DNA from 2 places in the Microbacterium aurum genome. Region 2 is predicted to be linked to the other one. Evidence: predicted binding sites of a transcription regulator. Region 2 holds the regulator's gene; the other holds the start of a gene.
What was found. Region 2 encodes LexA, which represses DNA repair genes until DNA is damaged. Its sites were predicted from a motif close to TCGAACANNTGTTCGA; they were not measured.
Positions count from the first base shown of each region.

Region 1: the regulator LexA is predicted to act here: its motif matches at 1,844-1,859, upstream of JOD60_RS01300 (Rv2578c family radical SAM protein).

Region 1 is NZ_JAFBCQ010000001.1:274,551-279,886, forward strand. Features, by position in the region: gene JOD60_RS01290 (ECF transporter S component) at 1-457, shown strand, start outside; gene JOD60_RS01295 (acyl-CoA dehydrogenase family protein) at 575-1,738, opposite strand; gene JOD60_RS01300 (Rv2578c family radical SAM protein) at 1,868-2,953, shown strand; gene JOD60_RS01305 (hypothetical protein) at 2,991-3,635, opposite strand; gene JOD60_RS01310 (DEAD/DEAH box helicase) at 3,779-5,336, opposite strand, start outside.
Region 2 is NZ_JAFBCQ010000001.1:2,810,020-2,815,355, reverse strand. Features, by position in the region: gene metE (5-methyltetrahydropteroyltriglutamate--homocysteine S-methyltransferase) at 1-2,126, shown strand, start outside; gene JOD60_RS17055 (hypothetical protein) at 2,175-2,309, opposite strand; gene lexA (transcriptional repressor LexA) at 2,439-3,104, opposite strand; gene JOD60_RS13870 (LysM peptidoglycan-binding domain-containing protein) at 3,382-3,762, shown strand; gene JOD60_RS13865 (histidinol-phosphate transaminase) at 3,776-4,894, shown strand; gene hisB (imidazoleglycerol-phosphate dehydratase HisB) at 4,954-5,336, shown strand, end outside.

The sequences.
Region 1 (5,336 bases), 2.5 Mb from region 2:
GCCACCCGTCTCCGCGATCGTCGCCGGTGCGTGGGTCATCGGGTTCGTCGTCGCGATGCGGTTGATCGAGCGCCCCGGCGCGGCACTGTTGACGGGGCTGATCTCGCGCCTCGTGGCCACCCCGCTGTCGACGACGGGCGCGGCGATCGTCGTCACGAACGTGATGTTCGCCGCGTTCATCGAGCTGCCGTTCCTGGTCACGCTGTACCGGCGCTGGTCGCGGTGGCTGTATCTCGTGGGCGCCACGCTGCTGGCGGCGTTCTACTCCGTCTGGACCGTCACCGCCGCCGATATGCAGGCGTTCCAGGGGTGGGTCGTCGCGCTCTACGTCGTCGTGTTGTTCGCGTCGGAGCTCGGGGCGGTGGCCCTCGGCCTCGTCATCGCCGACCGGCTGCGCGCCGCGGGCGTCGCGCGTCTCGCCCGGCGGCGGCCCGCCGACGTCGCAGAAGCAGGCTGAACCGGCCGATCCGGGTGCCGCGGCGTCCGTTTCGGTCGATCCGGCCTGCTTTCCGAACGCGAAACGCCGGATGCCGCGACGGCCCAACGGGGCGGTCGCGGCATCCGGCGTCGTGAACTACTTCTTGCCGACGATCTGACGCGAGACGAGATCGCGCATGATCTCGTTCGTGCCGCCGTAGATGCGGTGCACGCGGGCGTCGAGGTAGGCGCGGGCGATGGGGTACTCGGTGATGTAGCCGTAGCCGCCGTGCAGCTGCACGCCGACGTCGAGGAGTTCCGCCTCGCGGTCGGTCGACCAGAACTTGACCTTCGCCGCTTCTTCGGCCGTCAGCTTCTTGTCCTTGTAGAGCATCATGGCGCGGTCGTTGTAGGCCCACATGACGTCGACGGTGGTGGCCATGTCGGCCAGGCGGAAGCGGGTGTTCTGGAAGTCGGCGATGCGCTCGCCGAACGCCTCGCGGCTGAGCACGTAGTCGCGCGTCCAGTGGAAAGCGGCCTCGCCGGCGGCGGCGGCCGCGACACCGATCGAGAGGCGCTCGAGGGGCAGGTTCATCATGAGCTGGATGAAGCCCATGCCCTCCTTGCCGCCGATGAGGTTCGCGTCGGGGACGAAGACGTCGGTGAAGCTGAGCTCGGCGGTGTCCCAGCCGTGGAAGCCCATCTTCTCGAGCTTCTTGCTGTGGTCGAAGCCCTCCATGCCGTCTTCGAGGATGAGGAGGCTGAAGGCGTCCGGCCGGTTGCCCTCGCCGGTCTTCACGAACGTGACGACCATGTCGGCGGTCTTGCCGCTGGAGATGAAGGTCTTCGCGCCGTTGACGAGGTAGCCGCCGTCGACCTTCTTGGCGGTCGTCTTGATGCCGCGGAGGTCGGACCCCGCGCCCGGCTCGGTCATCGCGAGCGCGCCGAGGATCTCGCCGGTCGCCATTCCGGGCAGCCACTTCTCCTTCTGCTCCTGCGTTCCCATGTGCACGATGTACGGCACAGCGAGGTCGTCCTGAATGCCGAACGCGCCGGCGAGCGAGCCCTGTCCGGCGCCGATCGTCTCCTCGAGCACGATCGCTCGGAAGCGGTAGTCCTGCAGCATCCCGGCGCCGCCGAACTCCTCCGGCACGGACAGTCCGATGATGCCGGCCTCACCGGCGGCGAGCATGGTGGCGCGGTCGATCTCGCCGTCCGCCTCCCACTGCTTGCGCTTCTCCTCGGTCGCGTAGCGCTTGAGGAATTCCTTGACGACGTCGCGGAACGCCTCGTGGTCCTCGTCGTAGATCTCGCGCTCCATGCTGCGCCTGCCTCTCGTCGTCGAGTGTCGAAGATGTGGGATGCAATCCCAGCAGCAATGGTACTCGGTTTCACGCGGCGTCACGCGGCGGGGATTGTCGTCCCGTCGTATCTATGTTCTACTTTTCGTATGCGGTGGCAGGGACAAATGATCGATGGCGTGGATGCCGCGGCCCTGCCCGGTCTGGATTCGATGGCCGGTCTGCGAGCGATGACGGGTCACGTGCGCACCGTCACGACGCCCGAGTTCGCCGGAATGACCTTCCACGAGGTCCACGCGAAGTCCGCCCTGAACCACGTGCCCGGCGCCTCCGCGATGCCGTTCGACTGGACCGTCAACCCGTACCGGGGCTGCAGTCACGCCTGCGCCTACTGCTTCGCTCGGAACACGCACACCTACCTCGACCTCGACGCGGGGCGCGACTTCGACAGCCAGATCGTCGTGAAGGTCAACGTCGCCGACGTGCTGCGGCGCGAGCTCGCGGCGCCGAGCTGGTCGGGCGAGTCGGTCGCCCTCGGGACCAACACCGACCCGTACCAGCGGGCCGAGGGACGCTATCGGCTCATGCCCGGCATCATCGACGCACTCGCCGACAGCCGCACGCCGTTCTCGATCCTCACGAAGGGGACCCTGCTGCGGCGCGACCTGCCGCAGCTGCAGAATGCCGCGTCGCGCGTTCCGGTGAGCATCGCCATGTCGATCGCCATGCCCGACGAACAGCTGCGCCAGACCCTCGAGGCCGGCGCCCCCACATTCCAGGCACGTCTGGACACCGTGCGCGCGGCGACGGATGCCGGGTTCCCGGTGACCGTCTTCCTCATGCCGATCGTGCCCCACCTGACCGATTCGACCGCGGAGCTCGACGACGCGCTCGCGCGCATCGCGGCATCCGGCGCCGTGCGCGTCGTCTACGGGGCGCTGCATCTGCGGCCAGGCGCGCGGGAGTGGTTCTGGACCTGGCTGGAGCGCGAGCACCCCGAACTCGTGCCCGCGTATCGCGGGCTCTACCCTGGTGCGTCGGTCTACGCACCGGCCGGGTATCGGAAGTGGCTCGCCGCGCGAGTGCGCCCGCTGCTGCGGAGGCACCGGCTGGGCGGGGGTGCCGAGGAAGAGGTCGAGACGCGACCCGCCCGACCTGGCCCGGTGCGGACGACAGCGCGCGGCGCCCGCGCGTCCGCCGCGACGGCGACCCTCGCACCCGCCCGGCTGTTCTGAGGGTCGGTCGGATGCGCCGTCGGGCGCACCGCGCGCGTCAGCGCTCGTCGAGGCCCGGATTGGCCGCGCGCAGCTCCGCGACGGCCGGTGCTGCAACGTGTGCGGCCGTCTCCGGATCGATGAGGCTGCCCCGGAGGATGAGCCACGCGTCGCCCACGAACGTGTAGGAGACGGTCGTGCCCCCGAGCCCCTCGTCCGTCGCGATGGCGAAGGACGGCGCGCCGTCGATCTCCGACTCGGTGAAACCGCCGTCCGCGCGCAGCGCGTCGATGAGGTTGTCCCGCGTCGGGACGTCGATGTCGAGGGTGTACACGCCGACGGCAGAATCCGACTGCGGCACGCCCAACAGGCACCCTCGGTTCTGCTGCGCGCGGCTCGCCGCATCCCGTGCGAGGGGACCCGGCAGGTTGCCGGCGAGCGCCGTGCCCTCCATCGTCTGGATCAGAATGACCTCGCTCCACCGCTCGACCTGCCGGACGGATTCGATGGGGACGAGCTGCTCGCAATCGGGGATGACCAGCGCCGCGGGGGACGGCGACGCCGTGACCGTCACGGTCTCCGTCGGTGTGGGCTCGCCGGTCTGGGAGGACTGCGGGGCGGTGCAGCCGCTGAGGGATGCCGTCAGCACAGCGGCGGCGAGCGTCAGCGATGCGGTGGTTCGATGTCGATATCGGAGTCGCATGCGCCCGACCCTACGGACGCCGCCGCACCGCAGACGACCCCCTGCGGATTCCGCAGGGGCTCGGCTACCCTCGGCCGCTCGTCCCGTTCCGAAGCGCAGCCTCTCGGCATCCGGCCCCTGCGTGAGACCCCGACGAACCGCTGCTACGCCGGGACCACCTGACGTCCCGACAGCTCCTCGAGCACGTCGTCGCCGACGCGAGCCTCCTCGAACGGTGCGTCGATCTCGGCGCGCTCGAGCATCTCGGTCATGCGGCGGCGGCGCTGGCGCGTGATGAGCGTCACGACGGTGCCGCTGCGCCCGGCGCGGCCGGTGCGTCCGGAGCGGTGCAGGTACGTCTTGTACTCGTCGGGGGCATCCGCCTGGATCACCAGGTCGATGTCGTCGACGTGGATGCCGCGGGCCGCGACATCCGTCGCGACCAGCACGTTCACGCGGCCCGACGTCAGGCGCTCGAGGTTGCGCGTGCGCTTGGCCTGGTTGAGGTCGCCGTGGAGGGCGACGGCGTGGATGCCGGCGTCGTCGAACTGCTCGGCGAGCATCTCGGCGTAGGCGCGGGTACGCGCGAAGACGAGCGTCTTGCCGTCGCGGTCGACGAGGCTCGTCAGGATCTCGGCCTTGTCGCGGTGGTCGATCACGAGCACGCGGTGGTCGATCGTGCCGGAATCCTGGTCCTCCCCGGCCACCTCGTACACGGCCGGGTCGACGAGGAACTCATCCACGAGCGCGGCGACCTCGCGGTCGAGCGTCGCCGAGAACAGCAGCTTCTGAGCCCCGTCCTGAACGAGGCGGAGGATGCGCTGCATCGGCTCGAGGAAGCCGAGCTCGCTCATGTGATCGGCCTCGTCAAGCACGACGATGCGGATCTCGGAGAGGTCGAGCTTGCCCTGGTTCTGCAGGTCCTCGATGCGGCCCGGGGTGCCGATGATGATGTCGACACCCTTCTTCAGCGCCCCGACCTGGCGCGCCTGGGGCACACCGCCGTAGATCTGCGTCGTGAAGAGGCCCACACTCCGGGCGATCGGCTGGATCGTGCGGTCGATCTGCAGAGCAAGCTCGCGCGTCGGCGCGAGGATCAGGGCCTTGGGGCTGCGTCCGAACTCGCGGCGCTTGCCGGCCTGGCTGCGGAGGATTGACTCCACGAGCGGCGCGCCGAAGGCGATCGTCTTGCCCGAGCCGGTGCGCCCGCGCGCGAGCACGTCCTTGCCCTCGAGGATCGGCACGATCGTCGCGGCCTGGATCGGGAACGGGGATGCCGCACCGAGGTCGGCGAGCGTGCGGACGATGTTGTCACCGAGCCCGAGGCTTCCGAAGGTCACATCGGCGACCTCTTCGGCCTGCACGGCCTGAGCCTGCAGCTTCTCGTGGACGGTGTCGGCGTGCTGCTCGTATGCGGCGCGACGTGCGGCATCCTTCTCGTCCTGCTTCCAGTCCGACCGGTTGCCGCCGTAGGCGGGGCGGGCCGGACGCTCGTCACGGCGCGGGCGGTCATCGCGACGCGGGCGGTCGTCGAAGCCGCGCTCGGGGCGTGCGTAACTCCTTCGATCCGAGCCGCTGGAGGCCGCCGCAGGCCGATCGCGCCGATCCTGACGCGATTCGAAGGAGTTGCGAGCAGGCCGGTCGTCATACGACCGAACCGGACGGTCGTCACGGCGCGGACGGTCGTCGCGGAAGGACGGCCGGGCATCGCCGAACGTGCGG
Region 2 (5,336 bases):
CGGAGTCGTTCTCCTTCTACGACCAGGTGCTCGACGCCGCCCTCACCGTCGGCGCGCTGCCGGAGCGGTTCGGCGCGCTGCGGGCTGCCGACGGGTCGATTCCGCTGGCGGCATACTTCGCGGCGGCGCGCGGTCTCGGTGAGGCTGCGCCGCTGGAGATGACCAAATGGTTCGACACGAACTACCACTACCTCGTCCCCGAGATCGGCCCCGAGACCGACTTCCGGCTCTCCAGCGATCGGTTCGCCCGGCAGGTCGCCGAGGCGCGCGCCGACGGCGTGACGGTGCGGCCCGTGATCGTCGGCCCGGTCACCCTGCTCGCGCTGGCGAAGTCCTCCGACGCGGCTCCCGCAGGGTTCGCGCCGCTCGACCGGCTCGATGACCTGCTGGCGGTGTACGCCGACCTGCTCGGGGCACTCCGCCGGGCGGGCGCCGAATGGGTGCAGCTCGACGAGCACGCCCTCGTGAGCGAGAGCCTTGATGTGGATGCCGCCTCTCTCGCCGCCGCGGCCGCGCGTGCCTACGCCGTGCTCGGGGCGGCGACGGAGCGCCCCGCCATCCTCGTCGCCGCCGGCTACGGTCCGCTCACACCTGAGGCATGGCGCGCGCTCGGCGCAGCGCCGGTCGAGGCGCTCGCGATCGACCTGCACCGCGGTGGCGTCCCGACGGCGGTACCGGGGCTGGCTGGCAAGACGCTCGTCGGCGGTGTGATCGACGGTCGCAACATCTGGCGCGGCGACCTGGGTGCCGCAGCCGAGCGCCTGGCCTCGCTGGCCGGTCTCGGCGCGGCGGGCGTCGCGGCCGGGACGTCCACATCGCTGCAGCACGTGCCGCACGACGTCGCCGACGAGACCGCGCTGGATGCGCGTCTGGCATCCTGGCTCGCGTTCGCCGACCAGAAGGTCGCGCAGGTCGTCACGCTCGCCCGTGGACTCACCGATGGGCCCGCGGCGATCGCGGCCGACATCGCCGACGCCGCGGCCGCGCTCGCCGACCGTCGCAGCGCGCCGGGCGTGCGGGACGGGGCGGTGCGGAGCCGTGCCGCCGCGCTGACGCCGGCCGACGCGGAGCGCGGCGACCTCGAGCTGCGGGCCGCCGCGCAGGAGTCGCTGGGGCTTCCCGTCCTGCCGACCACGACGATCGGCTCCTTCCCGCAGACGGGCGACATCCGCCGCGCCCGCGCCGCGCACGGCCGCGGCGAGCTCACCGCTGCTGAGTACGCGCAGTTCCTGCGTGACGAGATCGCGCGGGTGATCGCGCTGCAGGAAGACCTCGGGCTGGACGTGCTCGTGCACGGCGAGGCGGAGCGCAACGACATGGTGCAGTACTTCGCCGAGCACCTCGACGGCTTCGCCGTGACGCAGCACGGCTGGGTGCAGTCATACGGGTCGCGGGCCACGCGCCCGTCGATCCTGTGGGGCGACGTCGCACGGCCGGCGCCGATCACGGTCGACTGGGCGCGCTTCGCGCAGTCCCTGTCGGACAAGCACGTCAAGGGGATGCTGACCGGCCCCGTCACGATCCTGGCGTGGTCGTTCGTCCGCGACGACCAGCCGCTCGCCGACACGGCGAACCAGGTCGCGCTCGCCCTTCGGGATGAGATCGCGGACCTCGAAGACGCCGGCATCCGGATCATCCAGGTCGACGAGCCCGCCCTCCGTGAGCTGCTGCCGCTGCGCCGCGCCGATCAGGCGTCGTACCTCGACTGGTCGGTGCGCGCCTTCCGCATCGCGACGGCGGGGGCGGCAGCGCCGACGCAGATCCACACTCATCTCTGCTACTCGGAGTTCGGTGTCGTCATCGAGGCGATCGCCGCGCTGGATGCCGACGTCACCTCGATCGAGGCGGCGCGCAGCCGTGGTGAGGTGATCGGCGACATCGCCGCGTCGGGATTCGCGGCGGGCATCGGTCCCGGCGTCTACGACATCCACTCCCCGCGCGTGCCGAGCAGCGCTGAGATCGAGTCCCTGCTGCGTCGCGCCGCCGCTGAACTGCCGCTGCGGCAGGTGTGGGTCAACCCCGACTGCGGCCTGAAGACGCGGGGGTACGACGAGACGGTGGCGTCGCTGCGGAACCTCGTGACAGCCGCGGACCGGGTGCGCGGCGAGTTGCAGCCCATCGGCTGAGTCTCACCACCCGGCGGCAGTGGGCGTGGCGTCTCACCGGACAGCGTCTCACCGCACCGTGGTCGCCGCGTCCGCCACCACGGCGAGGACCGCGGCGGTGTGCGCCGTCTGCCCGGACAGCTGCGCGTAGACGACGGCAAGCCCGGTGGGGGACAGGTCGAGATCGGTCGCGACGCTTCCCATGGCGGCGGAGCCGATCGCGACGCCCACCGCGAGCGAGCCCGCTCCGATGAGCAGGGCCAGGCCGGCGCCGTGGCGCGCGCACGGCCCGCGGCAGGCGGAGTGCTCCGGACCTCAGCCTCGACGGGTGACTCAGACGGCGCGGAGCACGGCGACGACCTTGCCGAGCACGACGGCGTCGTCGCCGAGGATCGGCTCGAACGCACTGTTGCGGGGGAGGAGCCAGGTGTGACCGTCGCGCTGGCGGAAGGTCTTCACGGTCGCCTCGCCGTCGAGCATGGCGGCGACGATGTCGCCGTTGTCGGCGTTCGGCTGCGAACGCACCACGACCCAGTCGCCGTCGCAGATGGCCGCGTCGATCATCGACTCTCCGCTGACCTTCAGCATGAACAGGTCGCCCTTGCCCACGAGCTGGCGGGGAAGCGGGAAGATCTCCTCGACCTGCTGGTCGGCGGTGATGGGGACGCCGGCGGCGATGCGTCCGACGAGCGGAACGAGCGCCGCGTCGCCGAGGGCCGGCGTCATGTCGGCGGGGTTCTCGGCTGCCGAGCCCGGCAGGTCGATGAGGACCTCCATCGCGCGCGTCTTGCCGGCGTCGCGGCGCAGGTAGCCGCTCAGCTCGAGCTGATTCAGCTGGTGGGTGACGCTGGAGAGCGACTTCAGTCCGACGGCGTCGCCGATCTCGCGCATGCTGGGCGGATAGCCGTGCCGCGCGATGGAGGCCTGGATCACCTCGAGGATCTTCAGCTGCTTGTCGCTCAGGCTCTTGCGTCGGCGGGTCTGAGGCTTGTCGGCCATGTCGCGCGCTCCTTCGATCGCGGCCTCCGGAAGGCGTCGCCTTCGAATGTCGGAGGTTGGTGATGGGGTCATCTTGTCGAAACCGTATCCGGTTCCGGAGGTCTCCGCTCGCAGCGCCACGCGTGTCGCGTTCGATCCATCTCCGATCCGGGGAGGGCTTGACAATCAGATTATATCGAAGATAGCTTCGGTACAGAGATTCGCATCCGACTCTCCCGGCCGAGAGTCGGGTGCGAATCTCTGACATCCGCAGGCATCCGTCCTTGAGGAGGAACCCATGACCACGATCGACATCCTCGGCGCTTCGCCCCGCCGCGCCGTGCTCGGCGCCGCACCCGCGACGCGACTGCGGCTGACGCGTCGCGGTCGCCGGGTCCTGGCCTTCCTCGCATCGGTGCCGGCGATCGTCGCCCTCAGCATCGCGATCATCTCCGGCGGTGGCGCACTCGCCACGTCCGACAGCGGCGCAGGCGCCGCACTCGAGAAGGTCACCGTCATGCCCGGCGACACCCTGTGGTCGATCGCCGAGAGCGTCGCGCCGCAGGCGGACCCGCGCGACGTCGTCGATGCGATCATGCGGCTGAACGCCCTGCCGTCGGGCAGCCTCGACGCCGGCGAGACCATCGCGATCCCGCTGGAGTACAGCGCCGCACGCTGACCCGCCCTCTACGATGGTCAGGGTGAGCGCCCGTCTCGAAGACCTCCCCAACTCGCTGGAGAACCTCCTCCGTCCCGACCTCCGCGGTCTCACGCCGTACGGTGCACCGCAGGCGCCGCTGCCGGTCGCGCTGAACGTCAACGAGAACACCCACCCCGTCCCAGAGGAGGTCGCCGACGACATCCTCGACGGCATCGCGCGCGCGCTGCGCGAGGTCAACCGCTACCCGGACCGCGAGTTCACCGCGCTACGCGAGGGCTTCGCCGATTACCTCGGTCACGGTCTTGCCCCCGATCAGATCTGGGCGGCCAATGGTTCCAACGAGGTGCTGCAGCACCTGCTGCAGGCGTTCGCCGGCCCGGGACGCACCGCGTTCGGGTTCGCCCCGACCTACTCCATGTATCCGCTGCTGACCCGTGCGACCGGCGCATCGTACGTGTCCGGCACGCGCGGGGTGGACTACACGCTCGCCCCCGAGGACGCCGCCGCGCAGGTCGCGCAGGCTCGGCCCGACGTCGTGTTCCTGTGCGCGCCGAACAATCCGACCGGCACCCCGCTCGGGCTCGACGTCATCGAAGCGGTGTACGACGCGACCGACGGCATCGTGATCGTCGACGAGGCGTACCAGGAGTTCGCGCCCCGCGACTCCCGCTCGGCCCTGACGCTATTGCCGGGCCGGGAGCGGCTCGTCGTCTCGCGCACGATGAGCAAGGCGTTCGCTTTCGCCGGCGCGCGCGTGGGCTACCTCGCCGCCGACCCCGCCGTGATCGACGCCCTGCGCCTCGTCCGCCTGCCCTACCACCTCAGCGCGCTCACTCAGGCGGCCGCTGTCGCGGCACTGCGTCACGCGCCGGCCATGCTCGCGATGGTCGACGACATCGTCGCGCAGCGCGATCGCATCTCCGCGACGCTCGCCGCGCTGGGCTACACGCCCTACGAGAGCTGGACGAACTTCGTGCTGTTCTCCGGTGTCGCCGACCCTGCGGCGACCTGGCACGCGCTGTACGACCGGGGCGTGCTGATCCGCGATGTCGGCATCGCGCACAGCCTGCGGGTCACGGCCGGCACTGAAGCGGAGTCGACAGCGTTCCTCGACGCGCTCGCGTCGATCGGCGACGCCGGCCGCGCGTAGCCCGCGTCGCGGCATCCGGCCGACGTCGGCGCGGCGCACGGCGCCGATAGACTCGCGGCATGAGCACTCCTGCGTCCCGGACGGCGGCGATCCGCCGCGCGACGAGCGAATCGACGGTCGAACTCGAGCTCGACCTCGACGGCACCGGTCAGAGCCACATCGACACCACGGTGCCGTTCTTCGACCACCTGCTGACGGCGTTCGCGAAGCACTCGCTGACCGATCTCACGGTGCGCGCCTCCGGCGACACCGACATCGACGCCCACCACACCGTCGAGGACGTCGCGATCGTGCTGGGACAGGCGATCCGTCAGGCGCTGGGGGACAAGAGTGGCATCTCGCGCTACGGCGACGCGCTCGTGCCGCTGGACGAGGCGCTGGCGCAGGCCGTCGTCGACATCAGCGGGCGCCCCTATCTCGTGCACACCGGCGAGCCCGTCGG